One region of the Sporosarcina sp. P19 genome, then DNA from elsewhere that is predicted to be linked to it. Evidence: riboswitches for the same ligand, from Rfam matches in the RefSeq annotation. Region 1 holds a riboswitch; the other holds the start of a gene.

Evidence for each region. A riboswitch is a leader RNA that binds a small molecule or an ion and turns the genes downstream of it on or off. The one in region 1 is predicted to bind lysine.
Region 2: linked by a shared signal. The riboswitch ahead of CSV74_RS15545 (Na+/H+ antiporter NhaC family protein) and the one ahead of dapA (4-hydroxy-tetrahydrodipicolinate synthase) in region 1 are both predicted to bind lysine.

What each region holds. Positions count from the first base shown of each region.
Region 1 covers NZ_PDYR01000005.1:41,739-52,267, forward strand. The annotation lists gene CSV74_RS07310 (ABC transporter substrate-binding protein) at 1-627, shown strand, start outside; gene CSV74_RS07315 (S8 family peptidase) at 695-2,209, opposite strand; gene CSV74_RS07320 (YARHG domain-containing protein) at 2,496-3,569, shown strand; gene CSV74_RS07325 (tetratricopeptide repeat protein) at 3,685-4,905, opposite strand; gene grpE (nucleotide exchange factor GrpE) at 4,990-5,580, opposite strand; lysine riboswitch at 5,877-6,054, shown strand; gene dapA (4-hydroxy-tetrahydrodipicolinate synthase) at 6,172-7,065, shown strand; gene CSV74_RS07340 (long-chain-fatty-acid--CoA ligase) at 7,182-8,831, opposite strand; gene CSV74_RS07345 (2-phosphosulfolactate phosphatase) at 8,844-9,596, opposite strand; gene CSV74_RS07350 (phosphotransferase family protein) at 9,608-10,529, opposite strand, start outside.
Region 2 covers NZ_PDYR01000021.1:2,246-12,774, reverse strand. The annotation lists gene CSV74_RS15585 (NAD(P)H-dependent flavin oxidoreductase) at 1-514, shown strand, start outside; gene CSV74_RS15580 (glutaredoxin family protein) at 978-1,214, shown strand; gene CSV74_RS15575 (rhodanese-like domain-containing protein) at 1,379-1,732, shown strand; gene CSV74_RS15570 (DUF72 domain-containing protein) at 1,908-2,768, shown strand; gene CSV74_RS15565 (sulfite exporter TauE/SafE family protein) at 2,768-3,592, shown strand; gene CSV74_RS15560 (bifunctional metallophosphatase/5'-nucleotidase) at 3,598-4,977, shown strand; gene yunB (sporulation protein YunB) at 5,026-5,793, shown strand; lysine riboswitch at 5,848-6,023, shown strand; gene CSV74_RS15545 (Na+/H+ antiporter NhaC family protein) at 6,215-7,783, shown strand; gene CSV74_RS15540 (sodium-dependent transporter) at 7,944-9,464, shown strand; gene CSV74_RS16545 (methionine/alanine import family NSS transporter small subunit) at 9,465-9,602, shown strand; gene lipA (lipoyl synthase) at 9,895-10,529, shown strand, end outside.

The DNA of each region.
Region 1 (10,529 bases):
CTCGAAGGTAAAACAATCGGTTATCCAGGAATTCCACTAAACGAATCTTTGATTAAAACGATGGTAACGAATGACGGTGGCGATTATGACAAAGTGAATATGATCGACGTTGGATTCGAACTGGAATCTTCACTCGTTTCAAAACGTGCCGATGCCGTGACAGGAACATTTATTAACCACGAAGTGCCTGTTATGGAATCGAAAGGCTTCAAAACGCGCTACTTTAATCCAGTAGACTATGGCGTGCCAAATTATAGTGAAATTGTGTTGTTGACGAGTGATGATACATGGGACAAAGAACAAGACGCTATCCAGGCTTTCTGGCGGGCAGCACAAAAAGGGTATGAATTTATGGTAGAACAACCCGAAGAAGCTCTCGACCTCTTGCTAAGCAACCAAGATCAAGCGAACTTCCCGTTAGACAAAGCAATCGAAACGGAAAGTTTAAATGTGTTATTACCGAAGATGGATACAGACGGTGAAGCATTTGGTACGCTTGATGAAACATCTTGGGAAGAAGTGCGGGACTGGCTACATGAGATGGAATTGATCAAGACGAAACCTGAAGTGGACGATATGATTTTAGACGTCAGCACAGGTGAAATGTTTTCTAAAATAACGAAGTAACACGCACAAAGGGCTATTGCGGAAGTCTCTATGACTGACCGCAATAGCCTTTTTCGATTCTATGGAATTAGCGAGGAAGTACCGTAAACTTCACAGCAAATGACTTTTTCATTGCGACACCTTTTTTATTCTGCAACCCTTGCTCCACGCGTAAATAATGAACTCCTAGTTGCCATTCTTTAGTTGGTGTAATTAATAATTGCTTGCTATTTGTAGGATCCACTTTCGCTGTAAAGCTTTCGATACGTTCTGCGCTATTTGGCGAACGGGTAATGTAAATATGTTTTGAGTAGTCTTTTCCAAGTAGTAATTCATTAGTAAATTTGATTGTGAATACTTTATTCGTTTGTACTTTTAGTTCTGGAAAATCGCCTGTAAATTCATTTGGCGGAATAGGTGTAGAACTAGCTGGTAACGCATGGCTCAGTTTCTCTAAACTTACTATCCCTGCACCAAAATGAATATCTTTACCCGGCGCGCCTAGGTCTGTCGCGGTCATTTCTAGTAACTGTCTGATTTCAGCCGGTGTTGCTTCAGGCTTCAATGATTTTACCAAAGCCGCTGCACCTGCTACCATTGGTCCCGAAAAAGATGTTCCACTGACTAACTTATAGCTATTAGCAAGGGTTGTCGTATAGATTGCCGCACCTGGAGCGACTAAGCTCACGTGAGAGTTATAGTTTGAAAAGGAAGCGCGCTGATTATCTCTTTCCGTTGCGCCAACTGAAATGACGGAAGGATAAGATGCAGGAAACATGATCGAATTCCCTTTCGTTGCATCATTCCCTGCAGACGATACGACCGTGATACCCGATTCGACTGCACGCTGAATCACTTTTTCTTCCATTTGAGAAGACATGCTGCTTCCGTAACTCATATTGATTACATCGACTTGTTTCTTGATGGCGTAATCAATCGCCTTAATACTATCCGACACTTTACTGAGACCGTTCAGATGCGAGATTTTCAACGGCAATATTTTGGTTTCATATGTTCCCGCAATACCTACTACACCCAGATTATTTCCAGCCTTAGCCGCGACTACGCCTGCGACAGCTGTGCCATGGCCATTGACGTCCTGAAGATTCGAATTATTTGCGTAAAAGTTATAACCGCCTGGCTGAATTCGGCCCTGTAAATCTTCATGTTGTAGATCAATGCCGGAATCAATGACTGCCACGACGGTCATTTTCTTTTGTTCTTGCACCCTAGACCACATCCACTGCGGCTTCATTTGTGGTATCCACCACTGCTTCACTAGAATAGGATCATTGAATACAACATGCGAATAGCGCTCATAGTTCGGTTCAACATGTAAGACGTTGGGATCTTTGAGAAGTTGTTCCTTCATTAATAGCGTATCAGCAGAATCTGTAAAGCTCCATAACTCCACTTTGTCTGTGATAGGTTCGCGGCTTTCTACACCGGGTACGCTATCGTCTACAGAAAATGTTTGACGATTTTCTTCGTACTCTATCAACAACTCATTTGAAGCAGCTTCTGCACTGACTACCCCTTTAAATCCAAGTACCGCCAGCAATCCAATGCAGGCAATCAAAACTACATGATGCCGTCTTTTCATTCGCCCCTCTTTTCCTCCCTGCCACACTTTAGTAATATGGGATTCTTTTAAACCATTATAACTCACTTTTTACCATCTTCATACATACTAGGCGTATGATAGAACTACTTTAAATGACGAATTTTGAAACATTCCTTGGAATGAATATCCTGCGACCTACTTCCATTACACAACAACCGTCCTTACATCTAGAATAATCCCGTCAGTCATAGTATAATCTTGACTACATTGGTATCTATACTCGCTTTCAAAAGATAGAGCCATAGCATGAAGTAGGAGAATTTATATGAAAAAATGTCCGATATGTAAAGAAATGAATACAATTCAGCAAGAGTACTGCACACACTGTAAAGCGTTTCTTGCATCCCGCTATTCCAATAAAAAACGTTCGTTATTGAAAACACCACTGTATCCCATTTTATTGATTACTGCTGTGCTTGTCGCGATTATAGGTTATTACACTATTGAAAATAAATATGGTCGGAAGGCAATAACAGAGCAATTCATTTCAGCACTGATCGAGCAGGATCAAGACGAGTTGCATGAATTGATTGTACCGAAAGATAGTCGGATTTCGATCAACAGGGATAGCATACAAGCCTTACTTACATTGGTCGAGAAGAACCCTTCCATCGTACAAGTAATAGAAAACAATTTACGAGAAACGACCGACGACGGCATGTTCTCCATACGTGCGGATGGTAAGCGATTCGGCCTCTTTCCCCGCTATACGATTAATCCAGCGGGCTATATCCTCAAAGTGAAATCGATCGGAGACGAAACGGTACTATCCATTCACGATACCGAGATGGGCTATATTAAAAAGAGTAAAGAACAAGCAGAATTCGGCCCGTATATGGCAGGAATTTATCCCATCAAAATGACCACGACTTTGAATGACGAAAGCGTGCGTGAAGAAATTCAGGCGAACGTATTTGGAGCGAAGCAATCAGTTCACCTCGCTTTTGATTCCATCAAAGAATTGGCCATTGCAACGAACGTGGAAACCGACAACGATTTGCCAGTCGTGCAAAACGACGTCGTGGAAGAAGAACCCGTCGAAACCGTTATTGTCAAAGAGGTGATTAAAGAAGTTCCAGCTGACGCTTCAAATGACCACTTCATCATCTCATACAGCGGTGACGTGTTCCTCGACGAATCCGATTTAAAAGGATTGTCAAAAGATGATTTACGTTTAGCGCGTAATGAAATCTATGCACGACATGGCTATGTATTCAAATCAAAAGAAATGCAAAACTACTTTGGCTCACAGTCTTGGTACAGCCCGGATCCATCCTTCGATGGCAAGATGACCGAGTGGGAGAAACATAATGTTGAATTGATTAAATCACTGGAATAAAAGAAGGAGCAATCCGTTAAGTCATGTTGACTTAACGGATTGCTCTATTTTTGTGGTTTGGACGCACTGGTGGATGGCGCGATATCGACACAAAAAAGCGCGAACCCATGCTAACTCAACCAGTCTCTTCCTCGTCCTCACTACTACTCTCACCATCGACTACGAACTTCTTCATAGCTCTCGCTTCATACGTCACCCAATCTTCATCGGACTTGTTAATCAACTCATCCAAAATCGAAATAGCTTGAGTTTCCTTACCAAGCTGCCACAAAGCGCGGCTTGCTTGAAGACGAATTCCCTCTCGATAAGGTGATTCCTTATAATTCACATCTTTTTCTTTACGGAATGCTTTCGCGATTTTCACCACGTCTTCATACTTCTGCTCACGCAAATAACTCGAAGCTAGGAAGTACGAGGCATCGTCCGTGAAGTAATCACTTTCCTCCGTACGCATAGCATATTCCAAGTACACCACAGCCGCTGGGAAGTCTTCTTTCATAAATTGCTTATAGCCTTCATTATAATACGTTCTCGCCGCTTCATCGGAAACGAATTCAAGCTTAGTTTCTTCTTTAGTTGTTGCGACCACTTCTTTAACCGGCTCGTCTTTCTTAGACGCAGTCTCCGTTATAGCCGGCTTTTTCACGGGTGCTGTAGTTGGCGACTCCGTAGCGGTTTCAGGCTGTGCCATGAGATTGGCAACTAACCAGACGACGAATACTAATAGGACGGTTGCTATACTAGCGAGTAGTACTGCCGCTTCTTTTTTTAGCTTACGCTTAACTTTCGGCTTCGGAATCGGCCGTGGGATATCTGGACGTGGAGGTTCTGCCGCCACGACACGTTTGATTGTCGGATCATCAAGCGCATACATAGGTAACCCCGCCGTATAGCGAGATAAAGGGTCACTTTCATAACGTGCCAACAACACCGTTTTCATGCGATATAATTCAATCGGAATAGGCAGTTTTCCTGCAAGTTCCATCGCGTGATCGATAATATGTAGTGCTTTTTCGCCAAATCCTAACTGAATTTCCGATACGGCATCGTTATATTTAGCGATGATCTGCGTATACGTGTCCCAATTGTCGACGATCGTTTGCTGTAACTTGATAGCATGTAGCTCGTCGCTATCTAATTCCTTTAAGTAGGCTAAGGCCACATGCAAATTCCCGACCTTACTTTCAAGCAATGCTTTATGCCACAGAATTTGCTTACGGCTAACATTCAGCTTTTCCAGTTCGCGTATCGTATCAAGCGCCAGCGTGTAACGCTTCTGTCGTATGGCTTGTTGCATTTGCTGAATCAGCATAGGAACGTTAGTGAATGAACTCATCGAATCACCTCCACCTACTAAACGGGCGTACGTAGTGACTCACCCATTGATCATTTGTAATGCTCGTCATAAACGTCCCCCCTTTTACGAAACCGTTTTCACTAATGCATCTTGAATGACTAGACCTTCTATTGAAAAGGCTCTACGGAATACAGCCGCTACTTTAAAACGCTCGATTCCTTGCGCTTCTTCAACGGGTATAGTTCCAACTGCTTCCATATAACTTTCATCGAAATACTCATCATAGACCGATAACTCTTGTATACCGATTTCTTCAAGTAAAAGATGTGCTTGATCCATCGCTGCGTCTAGCTGTGCAATTAAATCGACAGATTCAGGGTCAACCGTCTGACGTACATCTTCAAATAAAGTAAAGATCTGCACTGCACGTTTCGCCATTTGTACACGGTCTTGCAATGCTTCATCTTGCAAACGTGTAATGGCCTCATCAACGGGCAAAACAGCTTGATTGCTTTCGAGCAACTCTTCTAGAGAGCGGAAACTGGTCGATGTAAACTGCTGAAACTGCTTCAAGTCTTCTTGCGTAACGGGCTTCTCAATAGGATCTACTTCGAAATCTTCAATCGTAATTTTCTCCAGTTGTAATAATTCTTTATCCAATAAACGCTGTAACTCTTCCGGCCTGTTATTCGCGGACTCATGTATAGTACTCATCGAATTCCCCTTTTCAGAAAACATATAATGCATAAATCAAGCAAGAAAAGCCCAGTCTAAGCTTAGGCTATTATACTGATAAGATAGCACTTTTTGGTGGCTAACACAATACTGGGCCACGAATTGTCGAAGGAATGAGGCGACTACGATACACGGGTTGACGTATTATTGCACAATGTGTCATAGATAGACAGAAGGTACACCTATAAAACATCTAGAAAAATTAAGGTTGCTATTTCTTCGAATACCAAGTACAGTAAGGTTAATTAAACTTTCACTTATTTCGATAATTCGGAAATAAGGATAGAGGCGCAAAAACCATTAGTACACAATCGGAGAATCATGAGGTTCTGTGAAGATTGTGGAAAGGGGAATTTGCCGAAGCGGCGAGATGCTCATGATCTCTAAGCTGATCCTGGACTGAACAAGTGCAGGATTGTCATATAGGAGACTATATGGTGGGCTATCTCGTGCAAAGAAATAATTCATTATTTCAACGCAACAGCGAGCCCTCGTTGTTGCTTTTTGCGTTCAATTACGTATCGCCCCCACCTCTATGTTTCTTAATAAAATGATAGGATGTGGAGAATAATGAATTTCGGATCAATTATGACAGCGATGGTTACTCCGTTTGATGAAAGAGGAGACATCGATTACCCAGCAACACAAAACTTAATCAATCACTTACTAGCCAATGGAACAGACGCATTAGTCGTCGCAGGTACGACAGGTGAGTCCCCTACTCTTACTGCGCAAGAGAAAGTGGAACTATTCAAGTTCACTGTGCAAACAGTTGCAGGTCGTGCACCGGTTATTGCAGGTACAGGAACGAACAGTACAAGAGAGTCCATTGACTTGACGATTCAAGCAGAAGAAGCTGGCGTCGACGGAATCATGCTTGTCGTGCCGTACTATAATAAGCCGTGTCAAGAAGGGTTGTACCAGCACTTCCAAACGATTGCACAAACGACTACATTACCGATCATGCTCTATAATATCCCGGGACGTAGCGCTGTAAATATGCTCCCCGATACGATTATCCGATTAGCTAACAACGTTTCGAATATTACGTCTGTCAAAGAAGCAAGCGGTGATCTAGATGCTGTTGCAGCGATTATCGAGCATACGGAAGACGACTTCTTTGTTTATACAGGTGATGACTCGTCTACACTTCCTGTACTAGCTATTGGCGGCACAGGCGTCGTATCGGTTTCCGCTCATATTATAGGCAATGAAATGCAAGAAATGGTGCGTCAATTCAAAACAGGTAATACAAAGCAAGCGGCTACCATCTACCGCGGTCTATTGCCGATCATGAAAGCGATGTTTGCTGCTCCGAACCCTTCACCTACAAAGGCTGCATTGAACTTGACAGGTGTACCGGTGGGTGGCGTTCGTTTACCAATGATTGCGTTGCCTGACGAACAAGTAGAGTCGTTGAAAGACCTGCTAGCTCTTCGTAATCAATCCGCAGTCGGTCTTTGATCGATTTATAGAAACAACTATAAGCTGCACCGAGATGACCGCAAGATTCGGTCTATTCGGTGCAGCTTTTTGAGTCACTTCTATATAATAGTCATGGTGTTTCATCTAGTTATCTTTTACGCATCCTGCAACTGACGCCACAAGATTTTCCCACTACTCGTAGTCGGGAAACTATCCCGAAATTCGACAATTCGCGGGTATTTATAGCTAGCCATCTGCCCCTTCGACCACTCGATAATCTCTTCGCCCGTTACACTTTCTTTATATTCTGGATCCAAAATAATGAGTGCTTTAACCGTTTCACCACGCACTTCATCAGGAGACCGAACGACACATGCTTGCTGAACCGCCGGATGTTTATAAAGGATTGACTCCACTTCCGTCGGCCACACTTTAAAGCCGGCCGCATTAATCATCCGCTTGACGCGGTCTACGATAAAGAAATAGCCTTCGTTATCAATTCGCACGATATCGCCAGTGCGGAAGAATTGTATACCGTCTAGCATCATATGACTCGCTTTCGTTTCTTCTTCCTGATTATAGTAGCCTTTAAACATCTGAGGCGCATGGACCACCAGCTCGCCTTCCTCTTCTACTCCGAGCTCTTCTCCTGTCGTCGGATCAATAATGCGGGCATCTACACCGAATGCCGGAATACCAAGACATTGCAACTTAGGACGGTTTGGCGGATTGAAATGAGTATGCGACATCGTTTCGGATAGACCGTACCCTTCTACATAATCAAGTCCCGTTCGTTGACGCAGTTTTTCACCCACTGCGATAGGAAGCGTAGCTCCTCCGCCACCGACAATCTCCAGAGACGAAATATCATAATCCGCGAGTTTAGTATTCGCAAGGAAATCGATCAGCATCGTACTAATGTTGATCCAGTGACTAACTTGAAACTGCTCGATCGCCTTCATCGCATAGTCGCGATCCCATCTCGTCAGAATCACCATATTACTCCCTGCCAAAATAGGATTCAACGCACTATGCGTGAGTCCAGTCACATGAAATAAAGGCAAACTTGTCAATACGACCGTGTCCGGACTCATCGTCATCCAGTGATAGGAACCTGTCGTATTGGCCTGCACCGTACGATTCGTATGAATACATCCTTTAGGGGCTCCTGTCGTTCCTGACGTATACGGAATCATCGCCATATCGTCACTCTCACCTGCGTAGTCTGACGGAGTTTGAGCCGCATCCAACGCGGATTTCCACGAAACAGTCTTCGCTAGTTTTTTAGCAGGCGCCTTTACTTCTCCAGGAATTTCAGCCAACGCTTTTCCTTCATCAATATAATCCGAATAAGCGGCAGAAATTACTGTTTGAAGTGTCGTCGTACCTATTAACGGCTCTAGTTTCGGATACAGTTCCTGTCCAATAAACGCCAGTCGAATATCGCCGTCTTCTAGGAAAAACTGCAAATCATTAGTCGTACTCATCGGATTGATCGCGACCACTACTGCTCGCACACGCAATATCGCAAATAAACTCACAAGAAATTGGGGCGAGTTCTGCATAAGCAACAAGACACGATCACCTTGCTTCACCTGGCACTCTTGTTCCAAATACCCTGCCATCTTCTCTGTTTCGTCCAGTAATTGACTGTATGTTGCAGATCCGCCATAAAATTCATACGCAGTTTTATTCGGATATTTCTTCACAGTGATCGCCAAATTATCATAAATCGTTGTTTCAGGTAATGTAAGGGATTTTGCAATGCGTGGCGGCCAAAATTCAAAATGGGCTGTATGTTTCATACGATTCACTCCTCAATTATTGTATACGCTTATACACGTATCACAGATGACTTTCTGTCCAGACAAATAAGGCGCGACCTCCAACTGCCCTTTTTGACTGACGAAATGTAAATCTTCACCTACACCCATCTCCAGCATCGCTCTGCCTACTTGCGTTTGTGCGAGTAACATTTCATTTTGATCTTTCTGATTCTCATAGAACGACTTGGCTCCGAGAGCACTGTCCGTTAATTGAACAGCATTCTCCCCTGCTAGCTGAATCAGCTCGGACAAAAAGTACCCTGCACCGTAGAAGTCTTCTAAGCAAAATTGATTGGCAGATCCTGCACAAGTGAGCAAAATCGTTTCATCTTCATATTCTTCATATACTTTTCTGGCAACTGCTGGACTATTAAGTAATGAAGCAATCCATACTTTACGCGCAGCTGCAGCTTTTCGGATGGCCACTGTACCGTTAGTCGTTCGCAATATTAACGTTTTACCCGCAACTTCCCCTTGAAGGGCTAGCGGCAATGGATAGGAAAACCCTTCTATAGGTAAACCGTTCCATTCACCAGCCATACAATACTCTTCAGTCGGTAAATTTTCCGCAATTTCACGCGCTTCCTCTTCATCAGCTACTGGAATCACTGTCCGTGCGCCAAACGACAGGCAGGCAGAAATCGTAGAAGTCGCTAATAACACATCAAAGACTACAACTGTTTTGGTCGCATTGAGCTTCGCCTCATTCAACTCTTCTTTCTTAAAAAGCAAATGAATTCTCACCCTGTCACCTCTTACTTCCTAGCGCTAATTAACGCGTACTGAATCAGATTTTCAACAAACACATTGAAGTGAGCAAAACGTTGATCTTGCGTTTGTCCCTTTTTATAGCGGTAATAAATCTGCTGGCAAATGACCGCCAACTTAAAATACGCAAACGTCAAATAATAATCAATTGTACTGACATCACGTCCGCTCTTCTCCGCATAACGTTCGATAAATTCATCTCTCGTAAAAAACCCTGCCAGTACTGTGACCGGTGGTTTGCCAAGTCCTTTTTTCAGCATTTCAGGATCGTCTGCCTGAATCCAATAACTCATCGCAGCGCCCACATCAGCGAGCGGATCACCTACGGTCGTCATTTCCCAGTCAAACAGCCCTGTCATTTCAGAATAGTCTTCCGAAAACATCGCATTGTTTAATTTATAATCATAATGAATAATCGTAGGCTCTGCGGACTCCGGCACATTACGCTTCAAGTACTCGGTCAATTCGTCCAAATCTTTCACGTCATCCGTTTTCGCACGTTCATAGCGCCCGATCCACCCCGCAACTTGTCGCTCCATAAAGCCTTCAGGTTTCACCATATCCACAAACTTCGTTTTCTTATAATCCACTTGATGCAGGCTAACGAGTTGCTCCACTAGTAATTCGGAAATCTTCCGGCCGAGTTCAGGCGTATACACCGTGTCGGCAGGGAATTCGGTGTCTAGCACGATGCCATTCCGACGTTCCATAATGAAAAACGGACTTCCAACAATCTCTTCATCATTAGAAAAGACATATGGTTTTGGAGCCGGTATAAAATACGGATGCAAACTCGATAAAATTTGATATTCCCTCTCCATATCATGCGCTTTCGGTGCAACCGGCCCTAGCGGCGGTCTGCGTAATACCGCTTGCCATTCATTAATTTGCAGAAGATACGTTAAATTG
Region 2 (10,529 bases), on a different contig from region 1:
AGGGCACGCGGGTCCGAAAAGTCCATTTGCGCTCATTCAAGAAATTCGGGAATGGTTTGATGGACCACTAGCACTTGGAGGTTCTATAGCAACAGGCGGAAGCGTGTTGGCAGCTGAAGCAATGGGTGCAGACTTTGCGTACATCGGGTCGCCATTCATTGCCACTGAAGAAGCAAGGGCAGTTGAAGAATATAAACAGGCAATTTTAGACGCAACTTCGGATGATATTGTGTACAGTAATTATTTCACAGGAGTACACGGAAATTATTTAGCTACGTCCATCCGAGCTTCGGGTTTAGATCCGGATAACTTGCCGGAAAGTGATCCAAGTAAAATGAACTTCGGTGGAGATACAGGTCAAAAAGCTTGGAAAGATATTTGGGGCTGTGGTCAAGGAATTGGTATTATCGATAAAGTACAACCTACAAAAGATTATGTCGCACAATTAGCACAGCAATATAATGAGGCAAAAAATAAGTTGGTAGGAGATAGAGTGAACACAGCGAGCAGATAATGTAAATGAAAAACAAGTATGTCTATTCAGACACGCTTGTTTTTTATTTGCCCATAAGTGGTTGTGAATAGAATATGTTTCCATGCGATTGGTTTTAAATCATTTATCGCGATCTCTTGATAGGTGAATTCTACATCTGATTGGAGTTGTTCAAATAAGGAGAGAGTTTTGTTATGTGTTTTCGATAAAGAACTAGTTTGCTGGCACATAATGTCCTGTTTACTTTCAATAGAAGACAAGCGCTTATTAGTCAGTTGCTATCTCTTTTTCATATCTGACGTTTCTGTATGTAGGACATCGACATGAGACTTGAGCGCATAAATATCCGACTTATTCTTAAAGACTTCTGTTTTAATACATTTCATAAAAGAAAAATGCCATCCTAATGCTAAATCAATTCGTTGATTTTATACCTATAGGGGTATATAATCAATATATAAACGAACAGAAAGGAGTTTTTTACATGTCTGAAAAAGCAACCGTATATGTATCATCTACTTGTCCTTATTGCACAATGATGACGAATTATCTAGATGAAATCCATGTACCTTATGAAACGATCAATGTTTCTACAAATCCTGCAGAGGGAGAGCGACTGATGGAAATAACAGGACAGATGGGTGTTCCACAAACACAGTTGAATGGTAAATGGATTATTGGCTTTGATCCAGCAAGTATTCACGCTGCACTGGACGCATGAATAAATTCAAACAAATGTTATTCAACCGAAGCTGCACAATCCAATCAGCAGAAGATATGGAAAAGAAATTATTTCCGCGCTTTTGTATCGGCAATATAGCATTTGCGGTGATGGGTATCATTCTCGTCATCATAGAATGGACTCACCAATAGGAGGCGCCACATATGGGATGGATCATCATAGCACTTCTCGTCGGCTTAGTAGTTTGGCGATTGAAGCCTGCAAAAGGTGTGCAAACAATTTCGACTGAACAATTAAAAGATAGACTTAAAGATCAAAACGTCCAGTTGATCGATGTACGTTCACCGGCTGAATATAAAGGACGCCATATAAAGCAATTTAAGAATATCCCATTGAATGTGCTTTCGAATAAAATGGGAACGTTGAAGAAAGATCAAGAAGTCATTGTGATCTGTCAAAGCGGCATGCGCAGTTCGAATGCGGCAGGCCAGTTGAAAAAAGCAGGATTCGTGAAGGTAACGAATGTACGCGGTGGAATGAGCGCGTGGCAAGGTTAATTATAGACGTAGCGTTTCGGGAATCATTTCTCGAGACGCTTTTTTATTTGGAAATGATATCGATATGATTAAGCTCAATATTGAAAATACTAAAACCGAGTTAGAGAGTACGATTTTTCCGAAAATACATAAGATATGATACACTAAGCTAAAGATAAAAGGAGGAGGGCTTTTCATGATCCATGTTGGCCTGACAGGGTGGGGAGACCATCCAAGCCTATATAATGAGAATACAGTTGCGAATAAAAAACTTATAGATTATAGTAAACACTTTCCAATTGTTGAGTTGGATTCGACGTTTTATGCGATACAATCAAAGAAAGTAATGGATAAGTGGACAGAGGAAACGCCCGCAAATTTCCAATTTGTAGTGAAAGCGTATCAGGGCATCACGGGCCATCAGCGTGGGAAGATCCCGTATGATTCTGAAGAAGAGATGTTCTCATTGTTTAAGCTGTCGCTGACGTCGTTTGTTGAGGCGGGAAAGCTTGCGATGGTACTTGTGCAGTTTCCACCTTGGTTTGATTGCAAGAAGGAAAACGTGGACCGCATTCGCTATGTGCATGAACAATTACAGCCGTTGCCAATTGCAGTAGAATTTCGTAATCAAACATGGTATTCTCCAGCGTATAAAGAGAAAACACTCAATTTTCTGAAGAGCTTACATGTCATCCATGTGGTCTGTGATGAGCCACAAGTAGGGGATGGAAGTGTGCCGCTAGTTCCGATTGCGACTGACCAGAAAGTTTTATTACGTCTCCACGGGCGCAATGATAAAGGTTGGGTCAATACGATGGGGGATAGTAAAGCGTGGCGTAAAGTTCGCTATCTGTATGATTATAATGAAAAAGAGTTAGAGAGTATGAGTGAAATCGTTAAACATCTGGAGAAACAGGCTGAAGAAGTGTTTGTCATCTTTAATAATAACTCCGGTCAGCATGCAGCGAAGAACGCCAAACAATTTGCAGGACTACTCAACATAGAATACGGTCAGCCTCTCACTAAGCAGATGGATTTATTTGAGGGGGATCAGTAATGGAATTTGTAGCACTCGCCTTAATTGGTTTGGCCTCCGGCATTATCGGTTCGATTGCCGGTCTTGGCGGCGGAACAATTCTGGTCCCTGTCACGTTATTTGTCGGATTAAATCTTGGGATGATTCCAGATATTACTCCGCAAAGTGTAGTGGGCTTGTCGGTCATTATGATGATTGCGAATGGACTTGGATCGACACTGTCCTATATGAAAGTGAGGACGATTGATTATCGCAGTGCATTTCTATTTTTCACTGCAAGTATACCAGGTATCGTAATCGGTGCGTTGGTTAATAAAAACGTAAGTTTGCAATCATTTAATTTATATTTTGGCATATTGCTCATAGTTTTATCTACACTGTTACTAACGAGAAAATATTTGAAGCCGATTAGATGGTTTGTAGACAATGGGAAAAAGATTAAATTTACGGACCCTCAAGGTCAAACGCATATTTATGGATACCCGATTTGGTTCGCCATCCTATTAGCATTATTTATCGGATTTACGTCGGGGTTATTCGGAATCGGTGGCGGTACGATGATCGTGCCAGCTATGATTTTATTATTCTTGTTCCCACCGCACGTAGCGGTCGCGACATCGATGCTTATGGTGTTTTTATCCGCACTCGTCAACTCGATTTCGCATATTTCACTCGGTCATGTGCCGTGGCTCTATACGATTCCTGTCGTGCCAGGAGCCTATTTCGGTGGAATGCTTGGAGCCTATTTAAACAGCAAAATGAAATCCGATACATTAGTTTTAGTCATACGCATCATTTTACTCGTCTTTGGACTACGTTCCATCTATGAGGGGATTTGGGGTTGACAAATATGGAAGAAACGGTAGAGACGATTCACATTTATCATACGAATGACATCCATAGTCATTTCGAAAATTGGCCGCAAATCCATCACTTTCTTCAGCAGCGCAAGCAACAAGCTGAAGCCGATGGAGAGTGTTATTTTTTATTTGATATAGGAGACCATATTGACCGATCTCATCCGTTTACCGAAGGAACAGAAGGTAAAGGAAATATCGAATTATTAAATAAAGCAGGATACGACGCAGTGACAATTGGAAATAATGAAGGAATCACCATGTCTAAGGAAGCGCTGAATATAGTATATGAAGATGCAAAATTTGATGTAGTGCTCTGCAATCTGACAGAATTAGACGGTAAGCTGCCATACTGGGCGAAGATGTCTAAAGTATTTGAGACCACAGATGGTGTGCGTATCGGTGTCATAGGTGCCACAGCACCATACTACGCCTTTTATGACCAACTCGGCTGGAGCGTAGCTGAACCGCACGCAGCGTTGCAGGAGGTGGCACGAAACTTGCGTACCCAATGCGATGTCATCGTTTGTCTCTCTCACTTAGGAATCAATGAAGATCGTCTATTGGCTGCGCAATGCCCAGAGATCGATGTTATTTTAGGCGCACATACGCATCATTTGTTGCCAAATGGCGAGTGGATTGACGACACGCTACTTGCGGCAGCAGAGAAGTTCGGTCATTATGTCGGTCATGTCCAAATCGATGTAGACCGTATGACAGGTCAAGTCGTTCATATGAAAGCAGAAGTTTTTCCAACACAGCTCATGGAAATGACAGAAGAAGATATGGAAGAAGTGAATTCCTTATTTGCTAAAGGAGAAGAAACGTTGCAAGTGCCAGTGTTTTACAATCCTTCACCTTTATCACAGCGTCTTACAGGAGACAGTCCATTATCCTCGCTTTTTGGCCGTGCGTTACTGACGTATCTGGATGCCGACTGCGCGTTATTCAACGCAGGAATTTTCCTTGGTAGTTTAGATAAAGGTTGGGTGACAAAAGGGGATTTGCACTCCTTATTACCTCATCCAATCAATCCGTGCCTTATTCATTTGGATGGTACTGATTTATTGACGGTCTACGAGCAGTCACTTGATCCAAAGTGGACAAAACTTCCGATAAAAGGTCTAGGTTTTCGCGGCACACTGATGGGCAGCATGATACATGAGCACTTATACCGTAACAATGACGGACAATTATTCGCGGGAAACCGTTTGGTGGAGCCAGGTGAGATGTATACGTTGGCAACACTTGATATGTTCACGTTTGGCTTTTTCTATCCAATACTAAAAGAAGCGAAGAAGGAATATATCATGCCAGAAATGCTTCGCGATATTCTCGGTTGGTATGGAAGAAAATATTTCAATGAACGCTAGTTATGTACGCCTCCTATTTTGCATAATGTGAAGTAGGAGGCGTTTTTTATGCGGTTTTATACGAATCAAAAACGGCCAAAGAGAAATAATTATGGCAAAATCGTACTGCGCTTTGTCATCCCGAGCATTTTGGTGGGTGTGGCGATATTTTTCTATACGGTCAACAAACAGTTAACGCCAATCTACACACAATATGCTGAAGTACAAACGCAAAAAATAGCCAGCCACGTCATCAGTCAAGCCATTAATAATCGGTCTACCAGTGTGTACGATGTCAATGAAATTATCGAAAACGTCCCCGATGATACGACAGATACGGTGACGACCAAGTTTAACGCAGAAATCATTAGCCAGGTCATGTCAGAAATTCATCAGCTCGTAGAAAATCATTTAGAGCGTGCAGAAGGCGGAGACTTGGATATGTTACCGCCACTCGGAGATCTCGAGTATAATCCCGATCGGATGGAAAAAGAACAAGGTATTGTATTTTTCGTTCCGATTGGGCAAGCGGCGAATATCCCGTTGCTCGGTAACTTGGGACCGAAAATTCCTATTCGCTTCCATGTCGTTGGAGATGTGCACGCGACAGTAGAAACAGATATTCGTGAATTTGGCATCAATAATGCTTATGTAGAAGTGTATTTAATGTTACAAGTCAATGTGCAGATTATTGTTCCGCTAGCAACAAGTAGAAGTGTTATAGAGCAGAAAATACCGATTGCGATTGGTTTGATTAGAGGGAAGGTACCACAAATTTATTCGAAAGGAGAGCAAACGCCAGCACAAATCGAAGTTCCGCTTGAGAAGAAGGAGTAAAAGGTATTGTGAACGCTGTCGATTATTGCTACACTGAGAATAGAAGAATATCGAGACTTACGTAGAGGCTGCATTGTTTATGAGTACCTAGCGAGAGAGTGACATCTATGACCGCGAGCGAAAGGAGGCAATGCCGAAGTTTGAGAAGAGTCCGCTTCTCAAGTTGGGGTCATTTCGAAAAGGAATGACACTGTCATACACTGATAAATGTATGGAGAGCTACAGTAGCCAATTGTACTGCGATTTATTCATGTATTGCTTGATGAATTGGTTGGCCGACCCCTACACACATGTTAGTGCCTGTGGGGGCGGCTTTTTTATCGGGAAATTAAGGAATTACAGGATATTATGGGCTTTCCACTCTTCGAAAGATCTTCTGCATTTCGATATCATCTAGCAACTAGAAAGAGGAGGAATTACAATGATCGGATCGTGGATCTCTATTTTGCCTCCTATTATCGCCATCGTGATGGTGTTAGCGACGAGGAGAGTATTATTATCATTAGGAGCAGGAATTGTTACAGCCGCTTTACTTTTAGCGAACTTTGCTCCGTTAGAGACATTAAAAGGTGTATGGAGGGCCATGACAGTTTCATTTTATGATGGAGGACTCAATACATACAATATATTTATTATGTTATTTCTATTATTATTAGGTGTCATTACGGCATTCGTCAGTCTATCTGGAGGAAGCGCCGCATTTGCACGTTGGGCAGTCACTCGTATCCGTACAAAACGTGGAGCGAAGCTGTTGACGATGGGACTTGGAATTGCCATTTTTGTGGATGACTATTTCAATTCCTTGGCAGTTGGACAGATTGCAAGACCGATTACGGATCAGCACAAGATCTCTCGGGCGAAATTAGCGTATTTCATTGACTCTACATCAGCACCCATCTGTGTCGTATCACCCATCTCTAGTTGGGGCGCGTTCTTGATTGGACAACTTGCACTTATTCTAGGTACGACAGCAGCGGTCAGCTATTCACCATTAACTGCTTTCGTCATGATGGCGCCGATGAACTTCTATGTTATTGCCACATTGTCCATGGTCTTCTTCTTCGCTTGGACGAATAATGACTTCTTTGAAATGAAGAAGCATGAAGATCGTGCTATGTTTGAAGGCGAACTTTATGACCAAAATAAAGAAATCCCAGGTCAGCTGAAAGAAGAATTCCCTGAGCATACGTACGGAAAAGTTCGCGATTTAGTTGCACCGATCGTAACGTTGATTGCGGTAACGCTTGGTATGATGATTTATACAGGCTATAAAGAAGCGGGCGTTTTCGATATTTGGGCTATTTTTGAAAATACCGATGTACCGTTTTCGTTGGTAATTGGTGGTGTAACGGCTACATTGCTAGCTATGTTGTTATATATTCTACAAATGAAAAAGAACGAAACAGCAAGTGTTTCATGGATGGGACGCGCGTTTATTAGTGGAGTCAAGGCGATGATGCCTGCAATTCTCATCTTAATCTTCGCTTGGGGATTGACTGACTTAATAGCTTCCCTAGATACAGGTCTATTCCTTTCTACGATGGTAGAACGAATGAATATTCCCGTCACTTTCCTTCCAGTACTGATCTTCGTATTAGCAGGATTAATGGCGTTCTCGACGGGTACTTCGTGGGGATCTTTCGGTATCTTAATGCCGATAGCAGGTACGATCATGGTCAATGCGGCTCCAGAGTTACTATTACCAGCATTGTCGGCGGTACTTGCAGGTGCGGTATTCGGAGATCACTGTTCACCGATATCTGATACGACGATCCTGTCTTCTACTGGAGCAGGCTGTAACCATATGGATCACGTAGCCACACAGTTGCCTTATGCGTTGGTCGCAGCTAGTGTAGCAGTAATAGGGTACATCGTTCTCGGGCTGACTGGGTCTGTCTGGATCGGCTTAGTAGCTGTTATTATTACCTTAATAGTTTTATTTACGTACTTGAGTGCAAAAGGAAAGCAACGAGCAGGACAAATAGCATAGTTTACCATTTAGACTAAGAGTGATAATTACTTCATTCTTAGTCTAAATTTGTTTTGACATCTCTAATTGGGCTGTTTATACTAAATATACGGAACTACAATTATCAGAATAAATTGAATGGTGAAAGTTTTGTAAAATAACAAAAAAAGAGGTGAGTTGTATGGAAAATCGTTCACAGTGGGGAACGAGAGCAGGTTTTATACTGGCTGCAGTCGGATCAGCTATTGGACTTGGGAACATTTGGCGCTTTCCTTATGTAGCGTATGAAAATGGCGGCGGTGCATTTTTTATCCCGTACTTATTTGCACTTTTAACGGCAGGTATTCCGATTCTTATCATGGAATTCACGATTGGTCATAAATATCGTGGATCAGCTCCGCTTTCATTTTTCCGTCTGAATGGGAAAAAGACGGAGTTTCTAGGCTGGTGGGGAATCTTTGTATCCTTCGTCATTTCTACCTACTATGCTGTCATCATTGCATGGGCCATGAAATATACGGTCTATTCATTCGGCTTATCATGGGGGAAAGATCCAGAAGCATTCTTCTTCGGCGACGTCCTGAACTTAGCGGATAATCCTGGGGAAGTTGGAGGACTCGTAGGTGGCGTGGCATTGCCATTACTGCTCGTCTGGGTCATTTGTTACATCATACTACTTGGTGGAGTCAAGAAAGGGATTGAGTTGGCGAACCGGATATTTATACCTGTACTTTTCTTACTCTTCTTATTCGTCGTCATCCGTGCAATCACACTGGATGGAGCCATGGTAGGACTAGATGCATTCTTTAAACCTGATGTCGATAAGTTACTCAACCCGCGTGTATGGGTTGCAGCGTACGGACATATCTTCTTCAGTTTATCAATCGCGTTTGCTATCATGATCACGTATTCTAGTTACTTACCGAAGAAATCAGATATTACAAATAACGCCTTTATTACAGGCTTCGCCAACTCTTCTGTTGAGTTACTGGCAGGTATCGGAGTCTTCGCAGTATTAGGATTCATGGCAACTAATCAAGGAGTAGATGTAGCAGACGTAGCTACTGCAGGTGTAGGGCTTGCGTTCGTCGTATTCCCTGAAATTATTAATCAAATGCCAGGGTTAAATGGACTGTTCGGTGCATTCTTCTTCCTGTCACTGACGCTTGCCGGAATTACATCACTCATCTCGATTTGTGAAACGTACATCGCGGGTATGTCAGACAAGTTTAACATGTCAAGACGTCGTTCAGTTACGATCGGAGTCGGACTGTCAGCAGTCATCTCCATGCTGTATGCAACGAATGGCGGTTTATACTTCTTGGACGTGGCGGATTACTTCATTAACCAATTCGGTATCGCAGTCATCGGTCTGGTCGAGGTCATCTTACTAGCTTGGGTGTTCAGAAAACTTGGACTGTTCGAGCAACATGCCAATGCAGTATCAGATATTCGTCTTGGCTGGTGGTGGAAAGTATCGTTATCATTCATCACACCGCTAGTATTGGGAACTATGTTATTCTTCCTAATTAAAGACAATATTGCAGAAAACTATGAAGGATATCCAACATCGTTCTTATGGACAATTGGATGGCCGGTTGCAATTGGTGCGTTTGTCATGTCGATCGTTTTCACATCACTAAAATGGAAAGACAACACAAGAATTACATCAGATTATGATGAAAATAAAGGGGGGCTATAAATGGATACAGGAATGAGCGGTTCTGCCATCCTCATGATGCTACTCGGCGTAACGATCATCTGGGGCGGTCTATTTATTAGCATCTTTTATGCTACGATCCTCAGTAAGTTCAAAAAGAAATTCAAAACCGAACAGTAAACGATGTACACTTGCAGCCAGATAGTTGGTTGCAAGTGTTTTTTTGTTGTGAATTACTATTTGGGAAAGGGGAGTGCACCGTTGATCGGCGCTGCAGGAGGATGCTTAAGCAAAGGAAGGGGTCAATGCCACATGTATAAAAAAATCATCCACCGCTGCAACGGAAATCCAAAATCAGTCACCATATTCCAAATTTCTACTCGCTTACCTAATTGCTTGCAATGTGTGTCAACTATAATTGAAGGTTATCTGAATTTATGTTACATTGACATGAGTAGAATCTATCAACAGAATGGAGTCGGTAGCGTTGTCATGCAAACCTGAGACAGGAAGAAAATCTGAGCATATTAGAAAGCCGGATTGGCTGAAAATTAAGCTAAATACCAACGAGAACTATACAGGTTTAAAGAAATTAATGCGCGAGAAAAACTTGAATACAGTATGTGAAGAAGCACGTTGCCCGAACATTCATGAGTGCTGGGGCGAGCGACGTACAGCTACCTTTATGATCCTAGGTGCTGTGTGTACGCGTGCATGTCGTTTCTGTGCAGTAAAAACAGGTTTACCTAATGAACTTGACACCGCTGAACCGGAACGCGTAGCGGAATCAGTTGAATTGATGAATTTGAAACATGCTGTGGTCACTGCCGTAGCACGCGATGATTTGAAAGACGGAGGATCTGCTATTTTCGCGGAAACCATTCGTGCGATACGCAGAAAAAACCCATTTACTACTATTGAAGTACTACCTTCGGATATGGGTGGAGATAAAGAAAACTTGCAACGTTTGATGGATGCAAAACCAGATATTTTAAATCATAATATCGAAACCGTACGCCGTCTAACGCCAAGAATTCGTGCACGTGCAACATATGATCGTTCACTTGAATTACTCCAACGTGCAAAAGAAATGTATCCTGAAATCCC